DNA from 4 places in the Paenibacillus sp. FSL H7-0350 genome. Region 4 is predicted to be linked to each of the others. Evidence: predicted binding sites of a transcription regulator. Region 4 holds the regulator's gene; each other region holds the start of a gene.
The links. Region 4 encodes Rex, which represses fermentation and respiration genes when NADH is low (regulators of the CRP and FNR family bind a similar motif). Its sites were predicted from a motif close to TTGTGAAATATTTCACAA; they were not measured.
Positions count from the first base shown of each region.

Region 1: a site for Rex is predicted at 2,046-2,063, ahead of NYE24_RS19880 (cytochrome ubiquinol oxidase subunit I). Genes of this name have one in related genera too.
Region 2: a site for Rex is predicted at 1,440-1,457, ahead of NYE24_RS21560 (phosphoketolase family protein). Genes of this name have one in related genera too.
Region 3: a site for Rex is predicted at 1,684-1,701, ahead of nirB (nitrite reductase large subunit NirB). Genes of this name have one in related genera too.

Region 1 covers NZ_CP151972.1:4,343,044-4,346,215, forward strand. Annotated here, with positions in the region: gene cydB (cytochrome d ubiquinol oxidase subunit II) at 1-539, opposite strand, end outside; gene NYE24_RS19880 (cytochrome ubiquinol oxidase subunit I) at 543-1,931, opposite strand; gene NYE24_RS19885 (cold-shock protein) at 2,163-2,393, opposite strand; gene NYE24_RS19890 (cold-shock protein) at 2,484-2,684, opposite strand; gene NYE24_RS19895 (hypothetical protein) at 2,953-3,075, opposite strand; gene NYE24_RS19900 (trypsin-like peptidase domain-containing protein) at 3,078-3,172, opposite strand, start outside.
Region 2 covers NZ_CP151972.1:4,687,359-4,690,530, reverse strand. Annotated here, with positions in the region: gene NYE24_RS21560 (phosphoketolase family protein) at 1-1,326, opposite strand, end outside; gene NYE24_RS21555 (GntR family transcriptional regulator) at 1,605-2,327, opposite strand; gene NYE24_RS21550 (response regulator) at 2,421-3,172, opposite strand, start outside.
Region 3 covers NZ_CP151972.1:2,008,697-2,011,868, forward strand. Annotated here, with positions in the region: gene nirB (nitrite reductase large subunit NirB) at 1-1,580, opposite strand, end outside; gene NYE24_RS09455 (hypothetical protein) at 1,848-2,534, opposite strand; gene ric (iron-sulfur cluster repair di-iron protein) at 2,666-3,172, opposite strand, start outside.
Region 4 covers NZ_CP151972.1:1,742,948-1,746,119, reverse strand. Annotated here, with positions in the region: gene dinG (ATP-dependent DNA helicase DinG) at 1-1,292, shown strand, start outside; gene NYE24_RS08150 (redox-sensing transcriptional repressor Rex) at 1,431-2,081, shown strand; gene NYE24_RS08145 (amidohydrolase) at 2,071-3,172, shown strand, end outside.

The DNA of each region.
Region 1 (3,172 bases), 2.6 Mb from region 4:
GTGAACATCAGCCCGTGTACCAGACACAGCAGGACAACCGTAATCCCTGCAACCACTGTATACGTATTGACGATATCGAAGAATCCGGCATACATCTGCATATCCTTGTCGATCGGCAAGCCCTTGATGAAGCTGGCGAATACCACGGCGAGCAGGAACGGCGGCAGGAAGCTGCCGAAGAAGATGCAGACATCCCATGTTTTCTGCCAAGTCTTGGAATCACGCTTACCTCTGAACTCGAATGCGACACCACGGGCGATCAACGCCAGCAGAGCAACTACAAACGGTATATAGAAACCGCTGAACAGCGTAGCATACCAATGCGGGAAGGCCGCGAACATTGCACCGGCACCCGTAATCAGCCATACCTCATTCGCATCCCAGAACGGCCCAATCGAATTGATCAGTATCCGGCGCTCCGTATCATTCTTGGCCAATATCTGTGTCTCCATCCCTACACCGAAGTCGAAGCCTTCCAGGAAGAAGAAGCCGACGAACAGCACCGCAATCAGCAGAAACCATAATTCATTAAGTGACATTGGTTAGCCCTCCTTGTTATACGGATCGTGGGATTCACCGTGTTCGTTATCCATAGCATAAGGACCTTTTTTAATCACTTTGACGAACAGGCCGACCAGCACTGCACCCAATATGGCATAGATCGCGTTAAAAGTAATCACCGAGAACAGCACCTGTCCGCTGGTAATATTAGGCGACACACTGTCTTCTGTAGTCATAAGTCCGAATACAGTCCATGGCTGACGCCCGATCTCTGTCATAATCCAGCCGGCCGTATTGGCAATCGGCGGAAGCAGCAGTCCCCAGAACATGAAGCGCATGAACCAGGTATTGGGTCTGTCCATCTTTTTGCGCCACATGAGGTAGATAGCATATACCCCGAACAGCATCATCAGCGTGCCGGCAGCAACCATGATCCGGAAGCTCCAGAAGGTTGTTTTGACCGGCGGAATATAATCTCCTGGTCCGTAGGCTACTTCATACTCCTTCTGTAGCTCCAGCATCCCCTTCACATCACCGGAGAATTTACTGTAGGACAGGAAGCTCAGCAGATACGGAACCTGAACTTCATTGCTGTTGGTTTGGTTCTTCACATCGATATTGGCAAATACCGTCCAAGGTGCCGGGTCGCCGCTCTCACCCCACAGCGCTTCGGAAGCCGCCATCTTCATGGGCTGTGTCTCTACCAGATATTGAGCCTGTGCATGTCCTGCAACCGCAACGCCGAAGGAAGAGATAACCCCTACAATTGCTGCGATCTCGAATGATTTCCGGAAAAAGGCGACGTCCTGCTTCTTAAGCAATTTGTAAGCACTGATCCCTGTTACCAGGAAGGCACCTGTAGCGTAAGCGGCAAGCACTGTATGCGGAAATTCCACCAGCAGCTGGCCGTTTGTAATCAGTGCGAAGATGTCATTCATCTCAGCCCGGCCGTTGTTAATCTGGAAGCCGACCGGATGCTGCATGAAGGAGTTAGCCGCCAGAATCCAGAATGCCGACAGCATCGTCCCGAAGGCCACCAGCCAGATCGATAATAGATGAATCCGCTTGGACACCTTATCCCAGCCGAAGATCCAGATTCCGATGAATGTGGACTCCAGGAAGAAGGCCAACAAGGCTTCAATCGCAAGCGGAGCCCCGAACACATCACCGACGAAGCGCGAATAATCCGACCAGTTCATTCCGAACTGGAATTCCTGCAAAATCCCTGTTACTACACCTACTGCAAAGTTAATCAGGAACAGCTTCCCCCAGAATTGCGCCATTCTTTTGTACTCTTCATTGCCCTTTCTTACGTACATGGTCTCCATAATGGCAATTATGAGCGCAAGTCCGATCGATACTGGCACAAAGAAATAATGAAAAATTGTCGTCGACGCAAATTGTATACGTGACAGCAGTACTGTATCCATATTTCTCCCCTTCCTTCTCCCTATTTCGTTATGTCTATTTTGTCAAATTTCCGACGCCTTAAGTGTGATGATTGTCACATTATACACCCTGTTTAGGCATGAAAAACAAAATATTTGTGACAAATATCACAATATTGCATATAGAAAGCAAAAAAAATAAGACGGTTTCACCGTCTTACATTTATCCAGCATGTATAGTATATAGTTGTCTTGATTCATAAAGGTATTGGTCTAGGTAATGGAAATACCTTTCTTAAGCGATTTGAGATCGCCATTTGAATTAAGCAATTGCGGCAGCATCTTCATGCTACGAACCATTGGGGAATGACAGAGACGGCAGGAAGGCGCGTGTTCAAATGCGAAATTATCCCTCATCCATCCATTGCAATCCTCATTGGTACAGGCCCAAATTGCGGTATTTTCTTCCGGTACTTCCTCCAAAGGCTTTTTCCGGTAGTTCATTGCCGTTCCTCCTTCCTTTATGTTGCAAGCAAGTAATGATAAAAAAAGACCGTCCCAACTTTCACAAGCGGGGACGGTGTCTTCTATTAATTACAGTTTTACAACGTTTTCGGCTTGTGGTCCGCGGTTGCCTTGAACAACGTTGAATTCAACGCGTTGGCCTTCGTCCAAAGTTTTGAAGCCGTCGCCAGTGATTGCGCTGAAGTGAACGAATACGTCGCTTCCGCCTTCAACTTCGATGAAACCGAATCCTTTTTCTGCGTTGAACCATTTAACTGTACCTGTTTGCATGTGTGTTACCTCCACAAATTTAAATTAATATGTTCTTTTTATCTTCAGACAAAGAAAAAATTCACACATTGAGAAAGGTTGTATCTTTGGTTGACAGCCCTTTTCAATGCGAGAATAAGGTATCAATGTATGAATAATTTCATGTTACCACACCTTAATAACAAAGGCAAGCTGTTCTATCCTAATTTCTCCGTTTTTCCCCTTATAAGGGCCACTTCCCAATGTAAGGGCTACCAGTCGTATTAATTTGTAATATTTATACCCATTACTACCAGTTACCCCATTTATTTATTCTTGAAACAGCCCCGCCCTCTTCTTTTTTCCTGAAAAGGACGGCTTCAACTGTTTCCGTAATCGTGACTGCCTCATTATTATATACGGCCATTTCCAATTTTATTCCTCCGGCTTCTCAAGAAGCTGAACTGTTGTCTGCTTCACTTCACCATTGCGGTAGAAGGTAATCTTCAGCTTATCGCCGATCTTGGTAT
Region 2 (3,172 bases), 2.9 Mb from region 4:
GCGCTTGGTCACTTCGAATACAGGTCCCAGACGGTTAGACATAGTCTCATCCGGTCCAAAAATCCGGAAGTTGCGGTTCTCTTCGTTGAGCGTAACAACCTCTTTCAGGTATTTCCCCAGCACGGCCATATCCTGTGCAATCACTTGACCCGGAACGGAATTATCCAGGGCGTAGTTGCGGAAGTTCGGCTTGTGCAGGTCTTTGATCAGCTTGCCGGCATTCGTTACAGGGTTCATCCCCATACGTCTGTCGCCGGTTGGCAGCAGCTCAGCCAGATCCGCGTTCAGACGGCCGTTCTCATCGAACAATTCTTCAGGTCTGTAGCTGTTCAGCCATTCAAGCAATGCCGGAGCATGCTTCATGTTCTTCTGATCAACCGGAATCGGCACCTGGTGGGCACGGAAGGAGCCTTCATTCGGCACGCCGTCCCATGCTTTGGGACCAGTCCAGCCCTTAGGCGTACGGAAGACCAGCATCGGCCATACAGGACGGGTAGTATCATTATTTTCACGGGCATTCTTCTGAATTGCGGCAATTCTCTCTACGATCGTATCCAGCACCTTCGCCATTTCCGGGTGCATCAGATCCGGGTTCTCGCCTTCTACGAAGAATGCTTCCCAGCCATTTCCGGCAAAATATGCGGTCAATTCTTCTCTGCTCATCCGGGAGAGGATGGTAGGGTTGCTGATCTTGAAGCCGTTCAAATGCAGAATCGGCAATACAGCACCGTCTGTAATCGGGTTGATGAACCGGTTGGACAGCCAGGAAGCGGCCAGAGGGCCGGTTTCTGCTTCGCCGTCACCTACAACTACTGCAGAGATCAGATCAGGGTTATCGAGAATCGAACCCACGCTGTGCGACAGGGAGTAACCCAGTTCGCCGCCTTCGTGAATGGATCCAGGTGTTTCAGGAGCAGCATGGGAGGCTACACCGCCAGGGAAAGAGAATTGCTTGAACAGCTTTTTCAGACCAGGGATGTCTTGGGTGATCTGGGGGTAGATTTCAGTGTAGCTTCCGTCCAGATAAGAGTTCGATACCATCACCTGACCGCCATGGCCCGGGCCTTCAATATAGAACATGTTGAGATCATATTTAGTGATTACACGGTTCAGGTGCGCATAGATAAAGTTCTGCCCAGGGATGGTGCCCCAGTGTCCGATCGGCTTCACTTTGACATCTGCATCCTTCAGCGGTTCTCTTAACAACGGATTATCCTTTAAATAAAGCTGGCCTACGGAGATGTAGTTCGTTGCACGCCAGTAAGCGTCAAGCTTTTCCAGATACGTTTTCGAGGAATAATCCACCTGTTCGATTGTTAATCCCATGTCTTCCACTCCCTAATCTTTTTCTTTGTATTTTGAATGTATCACTTCTACAGTTACATCATACATCGGCATTTCAGAAATTCAATCTTTTTAGAAATTAATACGGTCCAATATTGTGAAATTTTGAACATAGTATGAAATTCGCTGCAAAATTCGCACAAAATTATATTCTTTTTTATATTTATGGATTAATTTGTTATGTCCGAAAAGATGCCAAAAAGACCGGGACTCCTCCCGGCCTGCTATACCTCAGTTATGCTATTTACAACGTCCACCCGTTAATGCACAGACACGAACGTGTTGAACTTCAGATACTCATAATGGAAGCGCATATGCGAGAATTCAAACGGCGTGCCGTTATCCAGGAAGAAGATTCCTTCCATAATCCCTACGGGTTCATTCTCCTTCAGATGGAGCAGCTCCTGGTCATTCGGCAGCGACGGCTCGGCAAAAATAGACAAAAAGGATTTAGTCACCGCCAGATTGCGCGACTCCTCCAGATAATGAAAAATCGAGCCCTCGATAATCGTCTGGTCGAGATTTTGCACAATTTTGATCGGAATATATCCCGTCTCAATCATGAAGGGCGCACCTTCAAACAGACGCAGACGCACGATCTTATACACGAAATCATGGGGCATCAGGAACAAATCCCGCTGAAGCTCCTCCGTGGGCCGGATGACCTCGAAGCTCAGCACCTTGATCTCCGGCTTCTTGCCGTGCATCTGGAAGTTATCCGACACCCCCAGGTTAGAGCCCTCGTAATTGAAGATCGAATCGTTCTTTATGTATAGCGGATTGATGAAGGTGCCGGAGCCGCGTTTCTTGAAAATAATGCCCGAGCTCTCCATCTTCATCAGCGCACGCTTAATGGTACTGCGGCTAACCTGATACGCCTCGCTGAGACTGCGCTCATCCGGCAGCTTCATATCGGCGTACTGCCCGGCAAAGATCTTCGTTTTGAGGTCAGCAATAATCTGCTTGTAGACAAATTGGGTCATGGGGTGCTCCTTCGTCGGGTCTTTGCAGAACCAGTTCATTCAAGATTAAATATATCATAATTTAGATAGGGCAAAAAGGATGAATCCACGGATTCACCCTTTTTGACGCTTGTTGTCCCAATCCCTATACCATTTGACAATCTCCCGGCTCGGTTTCTCCGCAACCTCTGCTTCCATAACCGTTTCCAGTAATACATATTGTCTTTGCACCAGAAAATGAAAGCCCATGCTATCCGATATTTGCATGTACAATAATTGCGCTTGCTCCTCTAACGGATAGCGGGTGCACACCTGTTCAATATGCTTAAAGGCCTGTTCATATTCTGCATTCCCCATATACCAGCGGACCAGATTCAGCTTGAGCCGAATCCACTGCAGCTGGAATCTCTGCCGTTCAAGCTCCGCCCACACATAATCGTACCCCTCCAGATATTCGCTCTTGAACAGCTTCAGGATTCGTTCATATTCAGGCAGTGTGTCATTCGACAGCTCTAACCCCGCTTGGATAAAGCGGTCAAACTCATCAACGTCCAGGCAGATCCCATCCAGCTTGAGCAGATAGCCGTCCGCCGTATTTTGCAGGAGAATCCGTTCTCTGCTGAAAGGCTCCAGCATTTTGCGGATATGATACACAGCGGTATATAACTGCGGATAGGCCCTGTCCGGATCAAAATCAGCCCATATTAGCTCAATTAGAGTCGCTTTACTGACCACTTTGCCGCGATGATGCAGCAGATAAAAGAAGATTTCCTGCGCCTTCGCCGTTCTCCATTGCAGTGACGGAAGCTCCTGACTCCCTTCGTAGATCCGGAAGGCATCGAGCATCAGCATCCTCCAGCTTGTCT
Region 3 (3,172 bases), 270 kb from region 4:
CGGCATTTGGAACAGCCTTCTGCCTGCTTCCAGTCCAGGACATGCATGACTTCCTTGGTAGTCCGGAGGCCTTTTGCCGTAATCTCGGCAACGATCTCATCCCGGCTAAGCGAGGTGCAGCTGCAGATTCCCTGCTTGGCGCTCTGCTGGAAGCTGTCTCCGAGAACGAATTGCAGAATCTGCTCCACCACTGGCTTACAGCCGCCGCAGGAGCGGGTTGCACCCGTGCAGGCTTTGATCTCATCTACCGTAGTGAAGCCGTTCTCCGTAACAGCATCAACAATCGCTTTTTTGGTTACGCCGTTGCAGCCGCAGACGATTTCTTCATCGGCCATCGCTTCAACAGACATGCCTTTCTTGGCTCCGCCTCCGCCACAGCAGCTTGTGCCCATAACCTCATCATAGATTTCATTGGTCATCTCTGTGCTGTTTTTCACAAGCTTCTGCAGGTTGGCAGATTCCGTTACATCACCGAACAGAACAGCACCGACAATCACATTATTCTTAAGCAAAATCTTCTTGTAGGTTCGCTTCCATTCATCCTTGGCAGAAATGACGGTATGCTCCGGCGTTTCGGTGAATTCACCGGCGGAGAATACATCTACCCCGGAAATTTTGAGCTTGGTTGCTACAACTGAGCCTTCATAGCCCGGAGTCTGTACACCGGACAGATGCTTGGCGAGAACCATGCCCTGCTCGAATAGCGGTGCTACGAGTCCGTAGCAGGTTCCCCGGTGCTCTGTACATTCACCGACAGAATACACATCTGCCATGGAAGTCTGCATATAATCGTCAACTACAATCCCGCGGTTAACGGTGATTCCGCTGTCCTTCGCAAGCTGGACATTCGGCTTGATTCCAACAGCCATCACTACAAACTCTGCCGGCAGCACACTGCCATCACTGAATCGTAGACCAGTCACCCGTTCTTCTCCGGTCAATTCAACCGTCTGCTTGCCCATGGCGAATCTCACACCTTGACGCGTAAGCTCTGCCTGTAGCATTGAAGAAGCGGTACGGTCCAGCTGGCGCTCCATCAGATCCTCCAGCAGATGCACAACGGTAACATCCATGCCCAGATTGACCAGGCCCTTCGCAGCTTCCAGACCCAGCAGTCCTCCGCCGATCACAGCCGCCGTGCGGTACTGCTTCGCCGCTGCCAGCATTGCATCACAATCCGCGATATCGCGGAAGCCGACTACTCCATCCTTGGTGCTGCCGGGTACGGGGAGAATGAAAGAATTCGAACCCGTTGCAATAATTGCTTTATCGTAAGGAACCGCCAGTCCATTATCGGTCAATATTAGTTTGTTCTGATCATCGATCCTGGTGACCGTCGTACCGGTATGCAGTGTAATATGATTATCTTCATACCACCCGAGATCGTTAAGAATGATGTCTTCAATCGATTTGCTGCCTTCAAGTACATAGGACAACATAATCCGGTTATAGTTGGGATGCGGCTCACTGCCGAAGACCGAAATATCATAAGCGCCGCCCAGCTTCAGAATCTGCTCAATAGTGCCTACTCCCGCCATGCCATTTCCAATCAGCACTAACTTTTCTCTTTCCGCTGCCATTGGTAGACCCTCCTTCAGAAACTCTGATTTCTTCAATAACTTACCTGATAGAGAAATTATACTGTCCCCCATTCCATGGCAAGTGTGACCACAGTCACATCTTATGTGAATTTTTTCACACAACTGAAAATGACTTCGCCGTTCTTATATAGGACAATTTCTGGCGTGAAGCATAGAGATTTATTATTCAAAAAAACGGATACCCATGCAGTTTCGCACAGATATCCGTTCATCGGGTACACAATCTCACTCATCTACTTCATTCACTTATTTCAGTACCAGAGAGATCTCCAGCTTGTCCTGTGGACTGAGCTTCATGTCCACTCCATTGCCGAGCAGTCCTTTATCGTTGACCTTCAGTCTCCATTCCTCGCTGCTGAGCGGGGTATATTCCATCACAGTAAGCACCGTCCGGTTATCTTCGGCAAGCTGGACCATACCGCTGTTCTGGAGCAATCCCTTGACGGACATATCCTGCATAAAAGAAAGCACATTCGAATGTGTCAGCTCCGGCTGCTCGCTCCCCCCGTTCACAGTGATGATGACAGGCTGAAACATCTTTCCGGCTCCGGCAGGCCCTGCTGACATCGTAATGGCCGAACCCGGTTCCAGGGTCGTATTCAGCTCTTGAACCTTCTTGCCGTTCACCTGAATCTCCCAGCTCATATCCTGACCCAGGGAAACCTTATTCACCTCAAGAATATTAGTTCCATCCGCTGAAAATGTAACAACGCCACTCTTCCTAAACAGCTCTATTATTGAATTCCCAGGCACGTAAGCTTCGTTAAGCAATCTGGCTGAGCTTCCGGCCATTTCGCTGTCACCCACCTTGACTGAAAAGGTTAGTCCCTGGCCTCCGTTACTGCTGCCGCCATTCCCTGATCCCAAGCCACAACCGCTTGCCGCGGCCAGCAAGAGAAGGCACAGCATTAAGCGCATCCATTTCGTGGACATCCCACGGCACCGCCTTCATATGTATTTCCCGGACTCTTTAAGGATAACGCATAGAGGAAGGGTTCTCAAATCATTTCTGCCGGTATAAAAAGTAAAAAGTCCCCGAAGGGACTTATCCATTGCAGCCGGTCCTATTGATAACGCAGGAACAGAATGTTGTTCTCCAGATGCACATGCTCGAAGGTCATGCCTTCCAGTTCTTCAAGACGGGCATAGGTCAGGCGATAAGTCGTGCAGGCATGCGCGGGCGGTGTATAGTCATTAGTAACTCTACGCAGCTCACGCAGAATCTCTCCCGCCCCGTCATGCTCAGCTTCCAGATTATGCAGCAATCCGCGCAGCTCAGTAAGTCCTTCTTCAGTCGGGTTCTGGGTGTAGGCTAGCATCTTAGGGAATTCGCTCTCTTCTTCCTTCGCCGTATGCTGCAACAGCTCTTCACGCAGCATATTGAACAGACGGTGCATTTCTCCCAGATGCGGTGAATCCTCACCATGAACGCGGAACACCTTGGTTACATTTTGACTGATAAGCGGAAGCTCTTCACGCAGATAACGGTGATGCTTGTTCACAATATAATCCACCAGCTCCTCTGACGAAGCCTCGTTCCAGGCGGTATCCTCTTCCAGCACCGGATGCTG
Region 4 (3,172 bases):
AATGGAGCGGCGTGATCGACCGGATCTATCCCGATCTGCTGACGGTGAAGGAATCTTGGGATGCGCTCAGCGACCGGCTCTTCAGCCTGCTGCCCGAGCGCAGCGATGCCGGAGCCGGTGAAGCAGGCCAACTGGTGGCCCGCCTGCAGCCGGGCAAGAAGCCGAAGGATTGGGAGGAGTTGGCGGCCCTTGAGAATACGCTGAACCTCAGTCTGAGCGATATCATCCGCAAGGGTGACAAGATGCTCAGTGAGATGCGTGACACGGACAGCCAATCCTCCTCGGACAGTCTTGTGACCGATATCGGCGGGTTATTTAAGGATCTGGCATCCATTAGAGAGCAGATCCGCTTCTTCATGAGCCTGAACGATGAGAATATCGTGTATTGGCTGGAGGGAAGCGGTAATTATAAAGGCAAGTCGCTGCAAATGTATGCCGTTCCTGTAGATGTCAGTACCCAGCTCAGGGAGCTGTTCTTCGACAAGAAGAAGAGTATTGTCCTGACCTCGGCCACCTTATCCGTGGATAAGTCCTTCCAGTTCATGATCGATAACCTGGGCCTTGGTGAAGCTGCGGAGCAGGGGCGTCTGATGACAGCGCTGCTTCCGTCGCCGTTTAAATACCGGGAGCAGGCTCTGCTGGTCATTCCCCGCGACTTCCCGAGCGTCAAGGGAAGTATAGGGGATGCCCGTTTTGTGGACACGCTTGTTCATTCCCTCGCCGAGACTGCTGTAACTACACGAGGGCGAATGCTGGTGCTGTTCACCTCCTACAAGATGCTGCGCCAGGTCTATGACCCGCTGAAGGAGGCGCTTGCCTCCCAGGATATCGCGGTGCTCGGACAAGGTGTGGAGGGCGGCAGCCGGAGCAAGCTGATCCGCCGCTTCCAGGACAGCCCGGCTTCGGTCCTGCTCGGTACCAGCAGTTTCTGGGAAGGGGTAGATATTCCGGGAGAAGCATTGACCTGCCTGGCGATTGTCAGACTGCCGTTCCAGCCGCCGAATCACCCGCTGGCAGAAGCGAAGTCGGAGCTGCTTCAGGCACAGAAGAAGAACCCGTTCATGAAGCTGTCCGTGCCGCAGGCAGTCATCCGCTTCAAGCAGGGCTTCGGGCGGCTGGTCCGCACGGCGCAGGACCGGGGCATCGTAATTGTGTACGATACTAGAGTAATTGAATCGCATTACGGAAAGTACTTCCTGTATTCACTCCCCGGTCCCAAGATGGAGCATATGCTCACCGAGCAGATGGTCCCGAGAATTGCCGAATGGCTGGAAGACGGCGGGGTTTCCTAATTCATCTGCTATTGCTATTATTAATAAGTCATGATTAACCTGAAGATCCGTTCCCGCCCTGTCCTGCCGATCCGGCAGGCGGGGGGCACGGTTGCTATAATTGAACGGGTATAACACAACTATTAAGGAGGAGAATACATGAAATCGGATAAAATATCGGAGGCCGTCGTGCGCAGGCTCCCAGTGTACCTGCGTTTCCTGAACGATCTCCAAAAACGTGAAATCTCCACAGTCTCTTCTCAGGAGCTGGGCCAGAAGCTTGATCTGAATCCCGCCCAGATCCGTAAGGATTTGGCTTACTTCGGTGATTTTGGCAGGAAGGGTATCGGCTACGATGTATCCTATCTAATTGAGAAGATTCGCCATATCCTGAAGCTTGACCAGCAAATTAATGTTGCACTGGTTGGAGCCGGTAATCTCGGTCATGCCTTGTCTAACTACAACGCTTACTTGAAGGATACGATGAAGATTACTGCGATCTTCGATGCCTACCCGCCGAAGGTGGGCCAGCAGATCAACTCGCTGGTTGTGCAGCCGATGGAGGAGTTAAGCAGCACAATCCGCTCGCAGGGCATCCGCATCGGGATTATTACCGTACCTGACAGCGAAGCCCAGAATGTAGCTGATATTCTTGTGGACTCCGGCATTGAGGCGATTCTGAACTTCGCACCGGTTATTCTCAGGACGCCTGCCAATATCCGGATTCATGCCGCAGATTTCACCACAGATCTGCAGAGCCTGGCCTATTATTTGCATGATGGAAAGGATGAGGCAGAAGATGAGCAGTAAGATCACGATAATCAAGAACGGGCACTTCCTGGTTCCGGGCAGCGACAAGCCGGTTCTAAGCGGGTATATGACCCTGGAGAATGATCTGATTACTTACATAGGTGAAGCTGAGCCGGTAGTGGAGGATGGCGCTCAGGTCGTAGACGGCAGCCGTCTGCTGTTCATGCCGGGTCTGGTCAATACCCATGGGCATACGGCCATGTCACTGCTGCGCGGATACGGCGACGATATGGTGCTTCAGACTTGGCTGCAGGAGAAGATGTGGCCGATGGAAGAGAAATTCACTGGTGATGATGTATATTGGGGAACCTCGTTGTCCGTACTGGAAATGCTGAAGGGCGGCACAACCACCTTCCTCGATATGTATGATCATATGGACCGGGTAGCGGAAGTAACGGAGCAGTCCGGTATTCGTGCGGTGCTGATGCGCGGCGTAATTGGGCTGTGCCCGGAAGAGGTACAGCAAGCAAAGCTCGCTGAGGCGGTTGCTTTTGCCCGTAACTGGCACTGCAAGGCTGACGGCAGAATTACAACTATGCTCTCACCGCACGCTCCGTACACCTGTCCTCCAGAGTTTTTCATGAAGTTTGTGCAGGCTGCCCATGATCTGGACCTGCCGATGCATACCCATATGTCCGAGACGCGCCATGAAGTGGAGCAGAACGTTGCTGACTACGGCCTTCGTCCGGTCGCACATCTGGAGAAGCTGGGGATGTTCACCCGTCCTTCGCTCATTGCCCACGGGGTTCATCTGAACGATGAAGAGATCGGGATTCTGGCCAGCTATAACGTTGGCGTGTCGCATAACCCCGGCAGTAACCTGAAGCTGGCCAGCGGGGTTGCACGTGTTCCTGAGCTGCTGCGAGCCGGGGTTAAGGTCTCCCTGGGTACAGACGGCGCGGCAAGCAACAACAATCTGGATATGTTCGAAGAGATGAGGCTGGCGGCTCTGATCCACAAGGGCGTAAGCGGTGATCCTACAGCGGTACCGGCTCCTGAAGCGCTACTGATGGCCACGGAATACGGGGCGCAGTCTATTTTCCTAAGCGGGGTAGGCCGGCTTGCAGCAGGAATGAAGGCCGACTTCATCG